Regions from separate parts of the Bacillus sp. BC05(2025) genome, predicted to be linked through region 1. Evidence: riboswitches for the same ligand, from Rfam matches in the RefSeq annotation. Region 1 holds a riboswitch; each other region holds the start of a gene.
What was found. A riboswitch is a leader RNA that binds a small molecule or an ion and turns the genes downstream of it on or off. The one in region 1 is predicted to bind thiamine pyrophosphate.

Region 1 (4,594 bases):
CGTTCGTGGTCTAGGTAATTTCACTTGTACCTCACCAACTATTGATGCTGGTCTTTGAGATAAAATAAATACGCGATCCGAAAGCAAGATTGCCTCATCTAAGTCATGTGTAACCATAACAATTGTTTGCTTCTCTTGATGCCAAGAGTTCAAAAGCCAGCTATGTACTTCCATTTTTGTAAAGGCATCTAATTTCCCAAAAGGCTCATCAAGTAGCATAATTGGTTTTTCACATAAATATGTGCGCAGAAAACTAATCCTTTGGCGCATACCACCAGACAATTCATCTGGATAATGATCTGCATATTCATCTAGCTGAAACTGCTTTAATGCTTCCATTCCTTCTGTGAGCCTTTGTTTTTTCGGTTTCCCTTCGATTTCCAATGGCAGCACTATATTTTGCAAAGCTGATCGCCACGGTAGTAATAAATCTTGTTGAGGCATATAACTTACGACATCTTGCTCTTGTACGTGCTTATCCTTATACGTTACATTCCCGCTTGTTGGATTTTCAACATTTGCAATCATATTTAATAATGTGCTTTTCCCGCAACCACTCGGTCCTACAAAGGAAACAAACTCTCCTTCTTGTATAGAAGCACTAATATTTGCTAATACATTCTTTCCATCGAAAGATTTTACAATATCTTTTATTTGTAATCCGCTCATTTTTCGCTTGGAAGGAACTCATTTGTAAAGGCATCTTTCACATCAATTTTCTTCTTAATAACTTTGTTATCATATAAGAAATTCATGTAATTCTTCCAAACTTCTTCCTTCTGTACTCCCCATGCTTTTGCATCATCTTGATACTTCGTACTTAACCACTTTTGACTTTCTTGTACTAAGTCTTTATTTACATCTGGAACAGCTTTAATTAAAATATCAGCAGCTTCTTTCGGTTCTTTAATTGCAAAGTTATAACCTTCTGTCGTTGCACTCATAAATTTTTTCACAAAGTCTTTATCTTGTTTCGTATGTTTTTCACTCGTAATCATAACAGGACTATAGAAATCAAGCGCTGGATCTAGGTCTTTCACCATAATCGTATTTAACTCTTTTCCTTGGCGCTTCGCTTCAATTCCATCCCATCCGTAATAAATCCATTCAAAGTCTGCATCTCGACCGATTGATTTAAAGAAATCTGTTTGTCCTAAGATGATTTTTTCAACTTTATTAAAATCAGCTTGATTTTTCTCCATAATTGTCTTTAATGTAGCTTCTTCTGCTGGTCCTCCCCAGCCTCCGTAACGTTTGCCTTCAAAATCTTTCGGTGAAGTCATGTTATCTTTCTTAAGCGATGCAAAAGCTGAAGTGTTATGCTGAATAATCGCTCCTACAGACACAACAGGAATACCTTCCACACGAGCCAGCGTTACATTTTCTTGTGCGCTTATTGCGAAGTCAGCTTTTCCTGAAGCTATCATTTGCTCCGCTGTCACATTATCACCAGGCTGAATAATTTCTACATCTAAGCCTTGCTTTTTATAATAATCTTTCGCTTGCGCTACATATAAGCCAGTATGATTCGTATTCGGAAACCAATCTAATACTACTTTTACTTTTTGATCTTTACTTGCACTTTCTTCTTTCTTGGTCGGATTACATCCAACCACACCTACCGCTAATAAGGCAGCCAACATAACTTTTAAACCTTTTTTCATTTTCTGCCGTCCTTTCTATATATCCATGGTGCTGTTATTCTTGCCATAAACTCCACGATAAAATACAGACATAATGTCACCATAACAATAATTGCTGCAACACCAAATACTCGGGCTGTTAAAAAGGATTTCGTAGCCCTCGTAAGCATAACTCCTAATCCTTCACTGGCACCGAGCCATTCTCCAATAATCGCTCCCATTACGCTATATGTAACTGCAATTTTTAACCCTGAAAAAAAGTATGGAAGCACTGCTGGAAACTTTACTTTCTGATAAACTTGCCATTTCGTTGCCTTCATCGTTTGCAACAACTTCAACATATTTTTATCTACCGTTTGAAAACCTTCTAAAATGCTAAGCGCAATCGGAAAGAAACAAACGAGTATGACTACCATTACTTTCGGTAGCATTCCATATCCAAACCAAATAATAAATAACGGTGCAAGTACAACGATTGGAATTGTCTGCGAAATAACAAGCAACGGATTTATTAAAATACGAAATAAAGGGATAACATCCATAATAATTGCAATACTTGTCCCAATTAAAATCGCAATGAACAGTCCAATTATAACCTCTTGCAGCGTTTGTATCGTATTTGGTAATAGTAAATCTTTCATTCCAATTAATTCTTGAACAATGGCTGAAGGCTTCGGTAAAATCCAAGGTTCAATTTTAAATAATGAAACAGATCCTTCCCATATCGCAATGAGAAGGATAAGCCAAATTGTTGTAATTAGTTTAGATTGCTTCTGGTTTTGCATATTCATCACGGTACTTCCAAACTTTTTCATCTATCGTTACACCAGTGCTTGGACGATAGTGGATTTTAATAGAAGTAATTACTTCTTCTGCTCCAGCATCCACACATGCTTGTTGTGCACGTTTAATGACATCAAGAAGTACATCTAATTCTCCTTCCAGCGTTGTTTCCATTGCCCCTACTTCATAACGAACTCCCGATTGTTGTACAACCTCAATTGCTTTATCAACAACAGAATACACATCTTTGTTCTTCGCTTGTGGTACTACTGAAAATGAAATTGTAACTTGTTGTGACATAGTAAAATCCCCCTTATAAAATGAAATATTAAAACAAGAAAAGGCTTTCCTACTGCGTAGGAAAGCCTTGTATGCAAGTTATTATAGAATAACATATGCTACATTACTTTAAGTAACTCCCTACGCTGGCATTATCCAGATCAGGTTGAGGGTCGATGTTTGTTTACATCCTCTCAGCCAATTGGCTCCCCGGTCCTTAATTCGTTTTCATTGTAGCATGATTTATTTTATTGAACAAACAAAAGCACGTATAATCATTTCAATTAACTTTTGAATTCCCCTATTAACTCTTGTAACTCCTGTGAAAGCCAGCTTAAAGAACTAGCTAATTCAGCAATATCTTGTACAGACATTTCCTGTTCTTTCAAACTTTCTTCAATATTATTACTACTATTTGCATACGTATTTGCAATAAGTGATAGTTCATTTACAACACGAACAATATTTTGGCTATTTTGCAATATATCACTTGAATTACTAGAAACAACTCTAACTTGATTTGTAACAGATTGTGCAGATTTTGAAATTTTTTCAAAGAAAGCACCACTACTTTGAAAAAGTTTCATTCCGGATTCTACTTCTTTTGAAGCTTTTTGTATTGAAACAGCAGCTTCTTCTGTTTCAACTTGTGTTTCCTCTATTAATTTCGCTATATCTTTTGCTGATACTTCCGTCTGCTCTGCTAATTTACGTACTTCATCAGCAACAACGGCAAATCCCTTTCCGGTTGCCTCACCATGTGAAGCTTCGATAGAAGCATGTAAAGCTAGCGAATTCGTTTGATTTGAAATACTCGTAATTACATTTACAATATCACTAATTTCTTTTGATCTCGTTTCCAAAGAATGAATGATAGAAGATAAATTTTGTACTGCATTTTGTATTATGTTCATTTGATTCATCGTCTGTTCAATAATACCATTTCCTTTTACTGAATGATGCTTCGTACCTTCAGACTCTTTCGTCATTTGCTTTGCAATATTAGTTATCTCTTCCATCCTATCTTCCATTTCATATACAATATCTAAATACTTTGGTACTGACGTTTCTTGTAATTGAACGCCAGCCCTTAACTCAACTATAGAACTTACGATTCCTTGGACTGCCATGCTATTTTCTTTCGTACTCACTGACAATTCTTGTGAAGATGAGGAAACCTGTTCTGCTGTCTGCTTCACTTTATCTATAATTCCTTTAAACTTCTCGATAGTATTATTAAAATACGAATTAATAATACCAATATCATCTGGTCTTTCCTCCAATTTAATACTCAAATCACCTTCACCGATTCTGCGCAATCCTTCACGTAAATCCCGTAATGGAGCAAGAGCGTTACGTACAATTAAAAATTGAATAACAGTTGCAATTAAAACAGAAATACAAATAAACATTAAACCTTGTATAATGAATTTTTCTTTTGTAATAGGAACAATAGAAGCATCTACATCGGCTGCAACAATTGCCACAATATTTCCGTCTCCATCTTTAATTGGCTCTAATATCGTTACCCATGTTCCTAATAGATCTTCATATACTACTGTCATGTTTGCTTTTTTCGTGCTCATTACCTTATCGTATGCTTTCATCCAAAGATCTGGTTGTTTATAATATTCTCCCGGCCTTACTTCAACAACATTTGCTAAGTCTGTAGACAAGTCGACGATTAGTAACTCACCTTTTTCATTTTTTTTTGCTCCAACAATATACGTTTGTCCAACACTATTCAATTCTTCCGTTGCTTCATCTAATTTCTCTGTTAACTTCTCTCTCTTTTCTCTTTGTGCCACTGGGTCTTTTGTAACATCTCTCACTATTTCTTCGTCTAATTTATGTAATACCGTATCTCCTGTTTCAAAAGAATGCCTTTC
Region 2 (4,594 bases), on a different contig from region 1:
TGGACCTGCGTAGTTTAATAACCAAATGACAACAGAACCACCGAAGATAAATGTACCTGCTTTACGAACAAATCCTTTCCCTTTCTCCCACGTACTTAACCATAACGTTTTCGCTTGTGGTACACGGTAAGGAGGTAGTTCAATAACGAAAATAGATTTTTCCGCTTTTAAAATGGTAAGAGACATAATTTTTGTAACTAATAACGCAAGAACAATACCTGCAACATATAAAGAAAACACAACAGTTGCCTGACTTTGAGGGAAGAATACTCCCGCAAATAATGCATATACAGGTAAACGTGCCGAACAAGACATAAACGGTGTTACAAGAACTGTAAGTAAACGTTCTTTTTCTTGTTCAATCGTTCTCGCTGCCATAATACCTGGAACATTACATCCAAAACCGATAATCATCGGAATGAACGCTTTTCCGTTTAATCCGAAGAACTCCATAATTCTATCCATAACAACCGCAATTCGCGCCATATATCCTGAGTCTTCTAATAATGAAATGAAAAAGAATAGTGCAAAGATTTGTGGAACGAATACTAATACAGCACCAACACCGGCAATAATACCTTCTGTAACGAGTGCTTGAATAAAATCAGAAGCTCCGACACTTGTAAGTCCAGCTGTCACCCAATCCGTAAGCTGCCCACCAAAAAACTCATCTAACATATCTGACAATGGTGTCCCAATCCACGTAAACGTAACCTGAAAAATAAAAAACATAACTGCTAAAAAGATTGGAAGTCCTAAAATTTTATGTGTAATTAATCTATCAATTTTTTCTGAAAAAGGAATTTTTCCTTCTTTCTCATGCTTCATAACATTTGTTTTTAACTTTTCAATATACGCTTCACGAGTTTTATAAATATGCTCTTCCAACGTACAATCAAGTTTTTCTTCTAAGCGAGATCGAATGGCTACAAGTTCCTTATAAATTGGTAATGCTTTCATTTCTTTTTCTACTACTTCGTTATTGCTTAAAAATTGAAGAGCTAACCATCTTGGATGCTTGTAATTCGCTTTCTCTAAAAGAGCTATTACCTCTCCAATTCCTTCATCCATCTGTACACCATATGAAATAATGAATGGCTTTTTCTCATTTTTGTCATTTTCTTTAAGAGTCGCAAGTAATTCTTCACAGCCTTTTCCGCTTCTTGCAACGACAGGAATGACTGTTACACCTAATAACTCTGATAATCGTTTTACATCAATTACAATGCCTCGTTGCTTTGCCACATCGACCATATTTAATCCGATCGAAACCGGCTTTCCAAACTCAAGTAATTGCAACGTTAAATGCATATTTCGTTCAAACTGCGAGGAATCTACAATATTTAACATATGCTGAAATTCTTCTGTTAATAGAAAGTTTGTTACAACACCTTCATCACGCGAAACGGGATTTAAATCATAAACACCTGGTAAATCAATCAATGTTCCTTGCTTATCTTTTAATTTACCAACCTTCTTTTCTACTGTTACACCGCTCCAGTTCCCTACATATTCATAAGAACCAGTAAGTGCATTAAATAATGATGTCTTTCCTGTATTCGGATTCCCTAGCAAAGCTACCTTATTCACGCTAATTCCACCTTTATCATTTTCGCGTCACAATGACGAATACTAATTAACTGTCCACGACACTCCAATGTACAAGGACCTTTGAACATCGCTTTCTGCTTCAGGCGAAGTTCGCTTCCTTCAGCAAGACCGAAAGCAGCTAGTCTACGCTTTAATAGCTGATCTAAAGACTGAATACTTTTTACTAATACTTTCTCTCCAATTTTAATATCTACTAAGCTCATAACCTTCCCCCTCAGAAGAGAATGATAATTATTTTCAAAAAAATTATACCACACCCAATTTCTCTTGTACTATACCCTTTTGCTTCATATTTATTAACATTTCGCTACAATTCTATTTCAATTATTGTCATACTGTATTCGTTTGCCATTCTCATCCATTTCGCTTACAATAAACAATAGCAAATAAAGAATCTCGTTATCACTGGGGGAGCCATGCCGCTGAGAGGGAACACTTCGTTCCGACCCTTCGAACCTGTTAGTTAATGCTAACGCAGGGATTGTGCAAACGTCCGAAATACATACCTCTTTTTATTTACGTATTTCGTATCCTCCTATGATATCTATTCTTTTTTTGTACAACTTGGATTTAGGGGGAGACAACATGCGTAACACCAATTTACAAGCGATGATCGAATCTGCTATTCTTGCAGCCTTCGCCTTGGTCATCGATATTTTACCATTATCAATTAAACTTCCAACAGGCGGTTCCATTTCATTTGCTATGATTCCTATTTTTATTATTGCATACCGCTGGGGCTTTAAATCAGCTTTCTTAGGTGGTTTAGTTTGGGGACTATTACAAATTGTCGTGGGAGATGCTTACATTTTAACACCTGTTCAAGCATTCATTGAGTACTTCATTGCCTTTGCTTTTATCGGATTTGCTGGCTTATTCTATCGTCCAATTCAAAAAGCACTTTTAACGTCTAATGAAAATAACTTAGAACAATCAAGTTTAGGTAGCCGCAAAGAAAAACCTTCATCAAAACAAAACAAAGGTAAGAAAGTCCTTGCGTATATTATCCTCGCTACATTTATCGGTAGCTTTGCTCGCTACTTCTGTCACTTTATCGCCGGTATTATTTTCTGGGGACAATATGCACCAAAAGGTCAATCAGCAGTTCTATATTCATTAATTGTAAACGGCAGTACAATGCTCGGTTCTTTTATTTTATGTACCGTTTTACTTATATTTTTATTTCTTACTTCACCCCGCTTATTCAAAAGCATCAATGCTTATCAACTGAATTCGAACAAAAAGGGCGCTTAATGAGCGCTCTTTTTTTCATATCGTAATATCAATTAAAAATACAATAAATGCACAAAAGAAAATAAATACCATTATACTTAGCCAATTGCTATGCACGGTTGATCGACTCCTTACATAACCTCATTTTCTAACCAGATTATATCGCTTAAAAATAAAGATTAGGTAAAGATAATATGAAAATAAATTAAAAAAGCGTAGCATATATCATCTACACTTTTTTCGTTAAGTAAAAGTAAAATAATACACCGTCTTCTGTATTCTTTACTCCATATTCAGCTTCGTGTAATTCTAAAATATTTTTAGAAATAGCTAGCCCAAGCCCCGTCCCACCTTGCGAACGCTTGCGAGCTGCATCCACGCGATAAAAACGATTCCAAATTTTATCTAATTGCTCTTCTTCAATGTGAGTACCTTTATTTTCAATACACACTTTTATACGATCCTTCTCATCTATTGTAGAAATAATAATATCTTCTTTATTTGGTGTGTAACGTATCGCATTCGTAATGAAGTTCACGATGACTTGTTCAATTCGACTTTGATTTGCAACTACTTCAAATGAACATATATTTTTATGCACATGAAGTTCTTTTTTCTCTATTTCCACAGAAAGATGTTCACATATATCTTCAATTACAGCATCAATATAAAATGCTCCCTTTTTCATTTTATATGTACCTGACTCAAATTTAGCTAACTCAAGCATATCCAAAATTAACGTATCCATTTTATCTACTTCTCGTTCCATTGCTTGAAAATAGTACTCTTTTTTATGCTCAGCTACCCCATCTTTTAAAATAGAAATACAGCTTTTCATAATACTCAGCGGTGTTTTTAATTCATGTGAAACACCAGAAATGAATTCTTTCCGCGTATTTTCTAACTTTCTTTCTTTTTCAATATCTTGTTCTAGCTGTCCAATATGCGAATGGAGCTTATGAGATAATACATTAATATTTTTCGATAAATCACCAATTTCATCTTTTGAAGTAATCGGTATTTTTTCTGTGAAATCTAAGTGCGCTATTTTCTTCGTTGTATCATTTATTTTTAATAACGGCTTTGCAATTTGTTTAGAGTAATAGAATGAAGCTAGAAAAATGAGAACGACTACAAATGCAATGATATAGATGTAATAATCTTGTACCATTTGTACAGCCTCATCTACAGGCTGTAAAGAAGCCATCGCATATATATAAGTTACTGATCCATCTTTTTCTTTTATTGGCTTGATTAATAATTTATATTTAATATCATTTTTTTCATAATCTATTATTCGTGTTGTATCTGGTATTTTCTTATCTTCTTTTAATAATAATTCAGCTTGAAATTCCTTTATATTATCCAAAAATAGATTATTTTTATAGATTGAATTTACAGGCCCTTTTACATCAGGGAATTGTACTTTCGTAATTTTCCCTGATAAATTAAAGTCTGAATTATGAGCTGCTCTCTTCTGTTCCTCAGCGCTCATAACTCCAGCAACTCTTTTTCTTTCCGCAACGATAGGTTCTTCAGCAACTGTTGGCTTACCACCACTCATCTGAATTTCCTTTGCAGCTAATTTTTTTCCTAACGGTTTATTCAGCCAACTCAAATTTGCCTCTTCTATATGTACATAACATGCGATGAAACTATCGTCTCGTTTTAGCCCATAAAAATAGACTGACCGCCCTTCTAACTTAGGCAGTGTCCCACCTTCAATTTCATCTATGGTCATTAGATAGTA
Region 3 (4,594 bases), on a different contig from region 1:
ATATGATGGAGCACATGACGATAGGAATAATGGATCGATATGATCATTTCATCGGAAAGCTATTATCGTATGTGCCATTTTTCGAAATGATTCAAGTTCCGCAACATGCGTATTATTGTGAAGAATTATTGTATATTTGTAAGGGCATTGAATATAAAGAAGAAATATTACGCAATTATATATTTATACAATTACATGATTGTTTACCATCATTCTTTAAACTGTTTCTTAAAAATAAGCGTTATGCAACGATTCATGATATTCTGTTCTATTGGTGTGATGATGAACAAAGAATGAGCTTAGAGAAAAAATATAATCTTAGCTTTATTTATGAAAAATATGCTTGCGGATAAAGAGCATTTTCTATATAAATTAAAAAGGATCTCAATTGTGAGATCCTTTTTAATTAGTAAAGCAAGGAGAATGTAATTAAGACGAGAAATAACATTCCATAAAGGAGAAATTGTGCCGTATAGCTTCCTTGTATACCAAAAAAGGTATTTGTTTTTTTGTATAAATTCAATATATATTTTAGCGGATTATCTTTGAAAGATTGATACACAGTGTCTCCTCTTTCTAAGCGTCTTGTTCGTGTTTTTTGTTATTAGGAACATGAATGTATCTAGCTATGAATAATAAAACAGCCATAAAAAATACAGGAAATACGGTAGATAAATAAAAACCATTACTAATAATATTTGCTATTAGGGCACTTAATAGAAAGATGGCATTATAAATATGGGCAATTTTTTGTTTTAGTTGAACTTGAAAAGATTCCATCATAATTTCTAAAGCAACAAAAGCAATGATAATAGATAAAAATACAGTATTTGTATTGTAAATGATTAAACAACAGATTAAACCTAAAAAGGCTAAGTATTCAATTAAGAGAGGTATATTGATATTGCGTGGCATACAATTTACCTAACTAAATATGGCAGTGGGTTTACTGCATTTGTTTTTTCAAAATTCCATTCTCCATTGTGTAATTCAAAATGAAGATGTTGCCCGTATGAATGACCTGTGTTTCCCATATGACCTACTAATTGTCCAGCTTGTACTTGATCACCAGCTTGTACAGTGCGATCTTTCATGTGAGCATAGACTGTTGTATATAATTTCCCATTTATTTGATGGGCGATGAACACAACATTGCCATAGCTAGCTGAATAATATGATTTCACAACTTTACCTGCCGCCGCCGCTTGGATAGAGACATTACCTGGAGCTGCGATATCTATACCATAATGCATTTGTTCCCAGCGCATATCAAAGGTTGAGCTAATTTTTCCTTGTGTAGGGAATTTGAAAACTGCTGGAATGGAAGTAGGTTGAGCTGTTTGAGCTTGTGATTGCGTTTGGTTTTGCACCACATAATGTTTTGCGACATATCCGTATCCTGTGCCAAAACGAATTTTATACCAAGTTCCTACAGTTTCCACTACTTGTAATTGTGTACCATTTTGTAATGAACCAAGTAGTGCACTACTTGTACTAGCGTTGCTACGTACATTAAGTTTAGGTGTTGCAACTGTGTATTTCGTATTATTTTGAACTGTGATGCCTTTCACTAAAGCCTGTGAACCATTAGAAACGAATGCTTTTTGTACATAACCTGTTTTGCCATTATGTAAAATTTTATACCACTCGCCTTGTTCTTCTTCAATGGTAACGAATTTCCCATTTGGTAATACATCTAAAATTGAAGATTCTAAATTAGGTTCAGAACGAACGTTTAATGCATTGGCATTAACGATATATTGATTATTAGATTGAAGTTTGTTTTTTAGTAGAATAGAATCTTTTTGTACGTAACCTACTTTATTATTAACAGATACTTTATACCAACCATTAGTTGTTCCAAGTATGTTCACTTTCGTATTAAAGCGAATTGTATCAATTGATGAGCTATTTGCGTTATCTTTTGTATGTAAGGCTACTTGATCAACTTTTACATATCCAGTTTTCCCATTAGATAATTGTTCAGCGTTGGCTGTTTGTACATTTGTTTCTCCCATAGAAGGAAGTAAAGAAGCAATTGCGACAGTAGTTGCTGTTAAAGCAGTAGCTTTCATATTCATATAATAGAGACCTCCTCTAGTTGTATAGTTGTAATTTTATTATAGTATAAAGATATAATATAGTGGGTTTATTCACATAAATGTAATATGAAATCAATATAAAAATAAATTTTTTGAGGATAATGATTCCTTTTTATCCAATTCATTAGGATAATAATTTCTAAGATAGAATATAAGTATTATATGGCTTCGTTATTTTGTTGACAATTGAGAAAATTAAAACAGTTGATGATGTCTTATTACGGTGTTATACTGACAGTGATAATTTTATAGTTTGCTAGGAGAGCTGGTGTTGCCAGCTGAGAGTAAGACCTTAAGTCTTTGATCCTTTTTATTACCTGATCTAGATTATGCTAGCGTAGGGAAGCACTTCGGACACTAATAATAAGTCCCCGTTTCTTTGCGTATAGAAACGGGGCTTTTTTGTTTAAAAATTTCATATTTAAACCACTAGGGGTGCTTGTTGTGCTGAGAGAGGAATAATCCTTAACCCTTATCACACCTGATCTAGGTAATACTAGCGAAGGGAAGTGGAACAACGAATAAATTATAATTTTATTTGTTGTAACCACTTCTTATTTAGAAGTGGTTTTTTATTTATATACATATACCGGAAGGGGATAGGGAAATGAAATTTTGCGATAGATTATTAGAAACTGTACAACCAGTTTGGGAGATGAGTCATAATCATCCATTTGTTGTAGGTATGGGGGATGGCACGTTAGAAAAAGATAAGTTTCAGTATTACATTATTCAAGATTATTTATATTTGTTAGATTATGCAAAGCTATATGCCATCGGTGTTGTAAAGGCAACGAATCCACAAGTAATGGGGAAATTTGCTGAACAAATTGATGGGATATTAAATGGAGAAATGACAATTCATAAACAATATGCAAAAAGACTTGGGATTTCTATAGAGGAGATAGAGTCTGCAAAACCATCTGCTAAAAATTTAGCTTATACAAATTACATGATGTCTGTATCTCAAAATGGCACACTTGCGGAATTAATAGCAGCACTTCTGCCATGTATGTGGAGCTACTGGGAAATTGGAAAGCGTTTAAATGATATTCCTGGAGCAAGAGATCATGAGTTTTTTGGTGAGTGGATTCAAGGCTATAGTTCTGAAGAATATGGCAACCTTTGTGTTTGGTTAATCGATTTATTAAATGAAATGGCAGTTGGAAAGTCTGAAAAAGAGCTAGATCGATTAGAGGAGATTTTCCTATATTCCAGTCGATTTGAATATTTATTCTGGGATATGTCCTACCGTAAGGAGATGTGGGGATTTGAGGAGCAAGAACATACTACAGTTTCATAATGTTTCTTTTCATTATGATGAGAAACCAATCATCAAGGAATTAAATGCTTCTATACAAGATAAAGAGTTTGTAAGTATTATCGGACCGAGTGGATGCGGGAAAAGTACTTTATTTCGCCTTATTACAGGTTTAGAAGAAGCAAGTACGGGACAGATAGAGCTGACAGAAACAAAGAGCCATCCTGTAGGGTATATGCCCCAAAAAGATATGCTCCTGCCGTGGAGAACGATTATTGAGAATGCTGCCCTGCCGTTAGAGTGCCAAGGTGTACAGAAGAAAGAAGCACAAATAAAAGCGAAGGAACTGCTACATAAATTTGGCTTACAAGGGTACGAGACAAAATATCCGAAAGATTTATCTGGTGGTATGAGACAACGTGTATCCTTTATTCGAACTTTATTAACAGGCGGGGAGATATTGCTGTTAGATGAACCGTTTAGCTCGTTGGATGCTTTAACGAAGGCATCTTTGCAAGAATGGTTGTTTGAACAATGGAAAGAGTGGGAAAAAACAATTTTGTTTATCACTCATGATGTGGAAGAAGCATTGTTTCTTTCTAATCGAATTTTAGTAGTTGAGCAGCGACCGATAACTACTTTAACCGAGAGGATTGTACCGCTTGATTGTAATCGAACAAGAAAAGATTTATATAAGCCTGAAGTGTTAGCGCTTAAAGATGAGCTTCTTAGTATGTTACAAAGGCAGGTACTCGTATGATGAAACGGTTGAAGGAACTATTACCTGCCCTTACACTTTCTAGTATTTTACTTGTCATTTGGGAAGTAGGCGCAAGAATTTTAGATGAAATGTACATTTTACCGTCACCGTCTGCGATTGTAATGAAGATATGGAAACTAAAAGATATATTATTTACGGTTCATTTGCCGGCAACATTATATGTCGTTTTAATAGGTGTGGCAATTTCTATCGTACTTGGGGTAGGGCTAGCGATGTTAATGAACGCGAGTAATTGGATGGAGAGAGCATTTTATCCATTATTAGTGGCTTCACAAACGATTCCTATTACAGCGCTTGCTCCGCTCTTCGTTTTATGGTTTGGATATACGATTTGGAGTAAAGTCGTTGTTACGGTTTTAATTACGTTTTTCCCGATTGCGGTCAATACGTATGATGGACTACGCAGTACGAAAAAAGAATGGGAAGAGCTTTTAGTTACATACGGGGCAA
Region 4 (4,594 bases), on a different contig from region 1:
GATTGGGAATAAGATAGGAGCAAATAATACACTAAAGTATGATAAAGCTGCTAATATTTTGTTTCCGTTCATATATATCACCTCATAAATAATATCCGTTGTTATATCTTTATTATGCAGGAAATGTAGCGAGCTTCCTATCGATGAACATTACAAGAACATGACGTTTTTGTAAGATTCCCATACTAAATAATAAAATTTTCAAAAAAATCTTTTGTAATGGAATTTGTTGTGATAAAATTATTGAAAACGTTTTCTTAAACGTTTTTTATTTTAGACTTAAAGGTATGATGACCTGATAGTCTATTGATGAGATTATTCTATTTAAAAGGGGATTCTTTAGGGGGAGAAAACAATGAACACATGGACACAAGTTTATGATCCGTTCGGAAATATTTGGATTTCGGCAGCGGTCGCACTTATTCCGATTATCTTTTTTTTCTTAGCGTTAGCAGTTTTCCGCATGAAGGGGTATGTGGCAGGTTTTATTACAGTTGTACTTACAATTTTAGTGGCATTATTCGCTTATAAGATGCCGTTCACAATGGCGATGGCAGCGACCGGATATGGTTTTTTATACGGACTATGGCCAATTGCTTGGATTATCATTATGTCGGTATTTTTATATAAAATATCTGTGAAAACAGGTCAATTTGATGTCATTCGTGCATCCGTATTATCCATTACGAATGACCATCGTTTACTTGTTATTTTAATCGGTTTTTCATTCGGAGCATTTTTAGAAGGAGCAGCAGGATTTGGTGCACCAGTAGCGATTACGGCAGCGCTTCTTGCAGGTCTTGGATTAAATCCTTTATATGCAGCGGGTCTTTGCTTAATCGCAAATACGGCACCGGTAGCGTTCGGAGCGATGGGAATTCCGATTACAGTTGCTGGACAAGTAACTGGTATTGATCCACATAAAATTGGACAAATGGCTGGACATCAATTACCGTTCTTATCATTATTTGTTCCGTTCTTCATCGTATTTTTAATGGATGGATTTAAAGGGGTAAGACAAACATGGCCTGCTCTATTTGTAGCGGGTAGTTCATTTGCAATTACGCAGTTCATTACAGCGACATTCTTAGGACCAGAACTTCCGGATATTACGTCAGCACTAGTAAGTTTAGTGAGTTTATCGCTATTCTTAAAAGTTTGGCAGCCGAAAGAAATTTATCAGTCTAAACAAGCAAATAGTGAAGTAGCTGCGACAACGACGGCAACATCTATGCCGAAACTAACAGTAGGAAAAGTTGTAAAAGCATGGTCTCCATTTATTATTTTAACTGTGATGGTAGTCATTTGGAGTCAAAGCTTCTTTAAAGCGTTATTTGCTCCAGGCGGCGCATTGGAAAGCCTCGTGTTTAAGTTTGAAATTCCAGGCTTACACAATTTAGTAATGAAAGCAGAGCCAATTGTAAATAAACCAACGCCTTACGAGGCGATTTTGAAGTTTGATGTACTATCAGCAACAGGAACAGCAATCTTAATTGCTTGTATCATTTCTATCTTTATTTTGAAAATGAGTGCAAAAGATGCAGTAGCGACATTTAAAGAAACGTTAAATGAGCTTAAAATGCCAATTCTATCTATCGGATTCGTATTAGGATTTGCATTTATTGCAAACTATTCTGGTTTATCTTCTACATTAGCGTTAGCGCTTGCAGGAACTGGAGCACTATTCCCGTTCTTCTCACCATTCTTAGGTTGGATTGGGGTATTCTTAACAGGGTCTGATACGTCAGCAAATGCACTGTTCTCGAATTTACAAGCGATTACAGCGCAGCAAGTCGGTGTATCTGAAGTACTTCTTGTTGCAGCAAATACAACGGGCGGTGTAACAGGAAAAATGATTTCTCCGCAATCGATTGCAATTGCTTGTGCAGCAGTTGGACTTGCTGGAAAAGAATCAGATTTATTCCGCTTTACAGTGAAGCATAGTTTATTCTTCGTAATTATTGTTGGTATTATGACGTATGTACAGGCATATTATTTAACGTGGATGATTCCATAAGTAACAAAAGAAATAAACTTTGCATTTTTCAGATTATCGTGTATGATGAGAAAGTATTGAAAATTAAATCAGTGATAAACTAGGGGTGCCTAACGTATGCGTAGGCTGAGAGAGAAGCGCGTGAACTTCTTAACCCTTTGGACCTGATCTGGCTCGTACCAGCGTAGGGAAGTTAACGGCTTTACATAATGATGTCTTTATGAGCCAGGTCCTTATTTTTTTATGGACCTGGCTCTTTTTATTTTGGCATACGCTGGCCATATCTCGTCCTTGTCACGTACAGGGGGGCAACAAAGGTTATGAAACAATCTGTTTCATCTGAGCAAATTGAATTGAAATCGAGTTTACCGGGAAGTAAGAAAGTATATGTGGATGGGCCACGCGCGGGTATGAAAGTGCCGATGCGTGAGATTGAACAAAGTGAAACGAACGGCATTCCGAATCCGCCAATTCGTGTATATGATACGAGCGGTCCTTATACAGATCCTGCGTATAAAGTGGAGCTGGAAAAGGGGTTGCAGGCGCCGCGCCACTCTTGGATTCTAGAGCGCGGGGATGTAGAAGCATACGAAGGGCGCGAAGTGAAACCAGAGGATGACGGTGTGAAGGTAGCTTCAAAACATACACCTGTTTTCCCGCAAATGGGTCGCAAACCGCTTAGAGCGAAGCAAGGTGCAAATGTTACGCAAATGCACTATGCACGTAATGGCATTATTACGTCTGAGATGGAATATGTTGCGATCCGTGAAGGAGTAGAGCCTGAGTTTGTTCGTAAGGAAATCGCGGAAGGTCGAGCTATTTTACCAGCAAATATTAACCATCCGGAAGCAGAACCGATGATTATTGGACGTAACTTCCATGTGAAGGTCAATGCAAATATCGGAAACTCTGCTGTATCCTCTTCTATCGCAGAAGAAGTAGAGAAGATGACGTGGGCAACGCGCTGGGGTGCAGATACGATTATGGATTTATCTACAGGTAAAAATATTCATACGACACGTGAGTGGATTATTCGTAACGCGCCTGTACCAGTTGGAACTGTACCAATCTATCAAGCGCTGGAGAAAGTAAATGGAATTGCAGAAGATTTAACGTGGGAAGTGTATCGTGATACGTTAATTGAGCAAGCGGAGCAAGGCGTTGATTACTTTACAATTCACGCGGGCGTATTACTTCGCTACATTCCGATTACTGCAAAGCGTACGACGGGTATCGTTTCACGCGGTGGTTCGATTATGGCACAGTGGTGTTTATTCCATCATAAAGAAAACTTCTTGTATACTCATTTTGAAGAAATTTGTGAAATTATGAAGCAGTACGACGTTTCGTTCTCTCTTGGAGATGGATTACGTCCAGGTTCGATTGCAGATGCAAATGACGAAGCGCAATTCTCTGAACTTGAAACACTTGGTGAATTAACGAAGATTGCTTGGAAGCATGATGTGCAAGTGATGATTGAAGGACCTGGGCATGTACCGATGCACTTAATTAAAGAGAATATGGAGAAAGAACTTGATATTTGTCAGGGTGCGCCGTTTTACACACTTGGGCCATTAACGACAGATATTGCACCAGGTTATGACCATATTACATCCGCAATTGGAGCTGCGATGATTGGCTGGTTTGGAACGGCAATGCTTTGCTATGTAACGCCGAAAGAACATTTAGGTTTACCGAATAAAGATGATGTACGCACGGGTGTTATTACGTACAAAATTGCAGCGCATGCGGCTGATCTGGCGAAAGGGCACAAAACGGCTCATCAGCGTGATGATGCACTTTCAAAAGCTCGCTTTGAATTCCGTTGGCGCGATCAATTTAATTTATCTTTAGATCCTGAACGTGCGATGGAATATCACGATGAAACATTGCCAGCAGAAGGCGCGAAAACAGCTCATTTCTGTTCTATGTGTGGACCGAAGTTTTGTAGTATGAGAATTTCACATGATATTCGGGAATATGCAAAAGAAAATGATTTAGAAACGACAGAAGCAATTGAAAAAGGAATGAAAGAGAAAGCGAAAGAATTTAAAGAAACAGGTAGTCATTTATACCAATAACATGTTACACCTCTTTACTTGATTGATCACACTGTAGTACCTAACTTAAATATAGAAGAAGCCCGCTTTGCTAAGACGGTAGCAAAGCGGGCTTCTGTCGTTTATCCCACTTTAATGGGCAGTAATAAGACCCCCACTGATTAAAGTTTCACTTTATAAGGCGAAGAAGAGATGTACCCAGTAGAATAAGAGGAATAATGTGACGACTGTAGTGAGTGGAATAACGATAAGGGATACACTTAAATAGTCTTTCCATTTTACTTTAATTTTGTTTTGTTTCAGGATATACATCCATATGAGGGAAGCTAGCGTACCGATTGGTAATAATAGTGAACCGATGTCACTACCAATAATGTTTGCAAGATAGATCGTTTTTAAAGTGATTGGATCTAGTCCCATTTCTGTTAATGTGATTGTCCCAATCATAAGTGCAGGGTGATTGTTGAAGACGTTGGAGAGGAGGGAGACAAGTCCGCCCATTGCAAAGCTAGCATAGAGTAGATGTTGACTTACCACT

Region 2: it holds a riboswitch for thiamine pyrophosphate, as region 1 does, so the genes downstream of both, thiT (energy-coupled thiamine transporter ThiT) here and ACZ76X_RS22840 (MTH1187 family thiamine-binding protein) in region 1, are expected to answer to the same signal.
Region 3: it holds a riboswitch for thiamine pyrophosphate, as region 1 does, so the genes downstream of both, tenA (thiaminase II) here and ACZ76X_RS22840 (MTH1187 family thiamine-binding protein) in region 1, are expected to answer to the same signal.
Region 4: it holds a riboswitch for thiamine pyrophosphate, as region 1 does, so the genes downstream of both, thiC (phosphomethylpyrimidine synthase ThiC) here and ACZ76X_RS22840 (MTH1187 family thiamine-binding protein) in region 1, are expected to answer to the same signal.

Annotation. Positions count from the first base shown of each region.
Region 1 is NZ_JBWYRA010000009.1:93,988-98,581, forward strand. Features, by position in the region: gene ACZ76X_RS22825 (ABC transporter ATP-binding protein) at 1-669, opposite strand, end outside; gene ACZ76X_RS22830 (ABC transporter substrate-binding protein) at 666-1,664, opposite strand; gene ACZ76X_RS22835 (ABC transporter permease) at 1,661-2,434, opposite strand; gene ACZ76X_RS22840 (MTH1187 family thiamine-binding protein) at 2,406-2,726, opposite strand; TPP riboswitch at 2,827-2,928, opposite strand; gene ACZ76X_RS22845 (methyl-accepting chemotaxis protein) at 2,990-4,594, opposite strand, start outside.
Region 2 is NZ_JBWYRA010000010.1:107,712-112,305, forward strand. Features, by position in the region: gene feoB (ferrous iron transport protein B) at 1-1,590, opposite strand, end outside; gene ACZ76X_RS23985 (FeoA family protein) at 1,587-1,814, opposite strand; TPP riboswitch at 2,009-2,110, shown strand; gene thiT (energy-coupled thiamine transporter ThiT) at 2,197-2,865, shown strand; gene ACZ76X_RS23995 (sensor histidine kinase) at 3,074-4,594, opposite strand, start outside.
Region 3 is NZ_JBWYRA010000002.1:906,164-910,757, reverse strand. Features, by position in the region: gene ACZ76X_RS10590 (DUF3965 domain-containing protein) at 1-353, shown strand, start outside; gene ACZ76X_RS10585 (hypothetical protein) at 577-915, opposite strand; gene ACZ76X_RS10580 (SH3 domain-containing protein) at 921-2,081, opposite strand; TPP riboswitch at 2,351-2,463, shown strand; TPP riboswitch at 2,524-2,627, shown strand; gene tenA (thiaminase II) at 2,710-3,405, shown strand; gene ACZ76X_RS10570 (ABC transporter ATP-binding protein) at 3,374-4,123, shown strand; gene ACZ76X_RS10565 (ABC transporter permease) at 4,123-4,594, shown strand, end outside.
Region 4 is NZ_JBWYRA010000013.1:74,778-79,371, forward strand. Features, by position in the region: gene ACZ76X_RS26050 (magnetosome magnetite crystal formation protein family) at 1-72, opposite strand, end outside; gene lldP (L-lactate permease) at 356-2,017, shown strand; TPP riboswitch at 2,089-2,204, shown strand; gene thiC (phosphomethylpyrimidine synthase ThiC) at 2,317-4,077, shown strand; gene ACZ76X_RS26065 (arsenic transporter) at 4,231-4,594, opposite strand, start outside.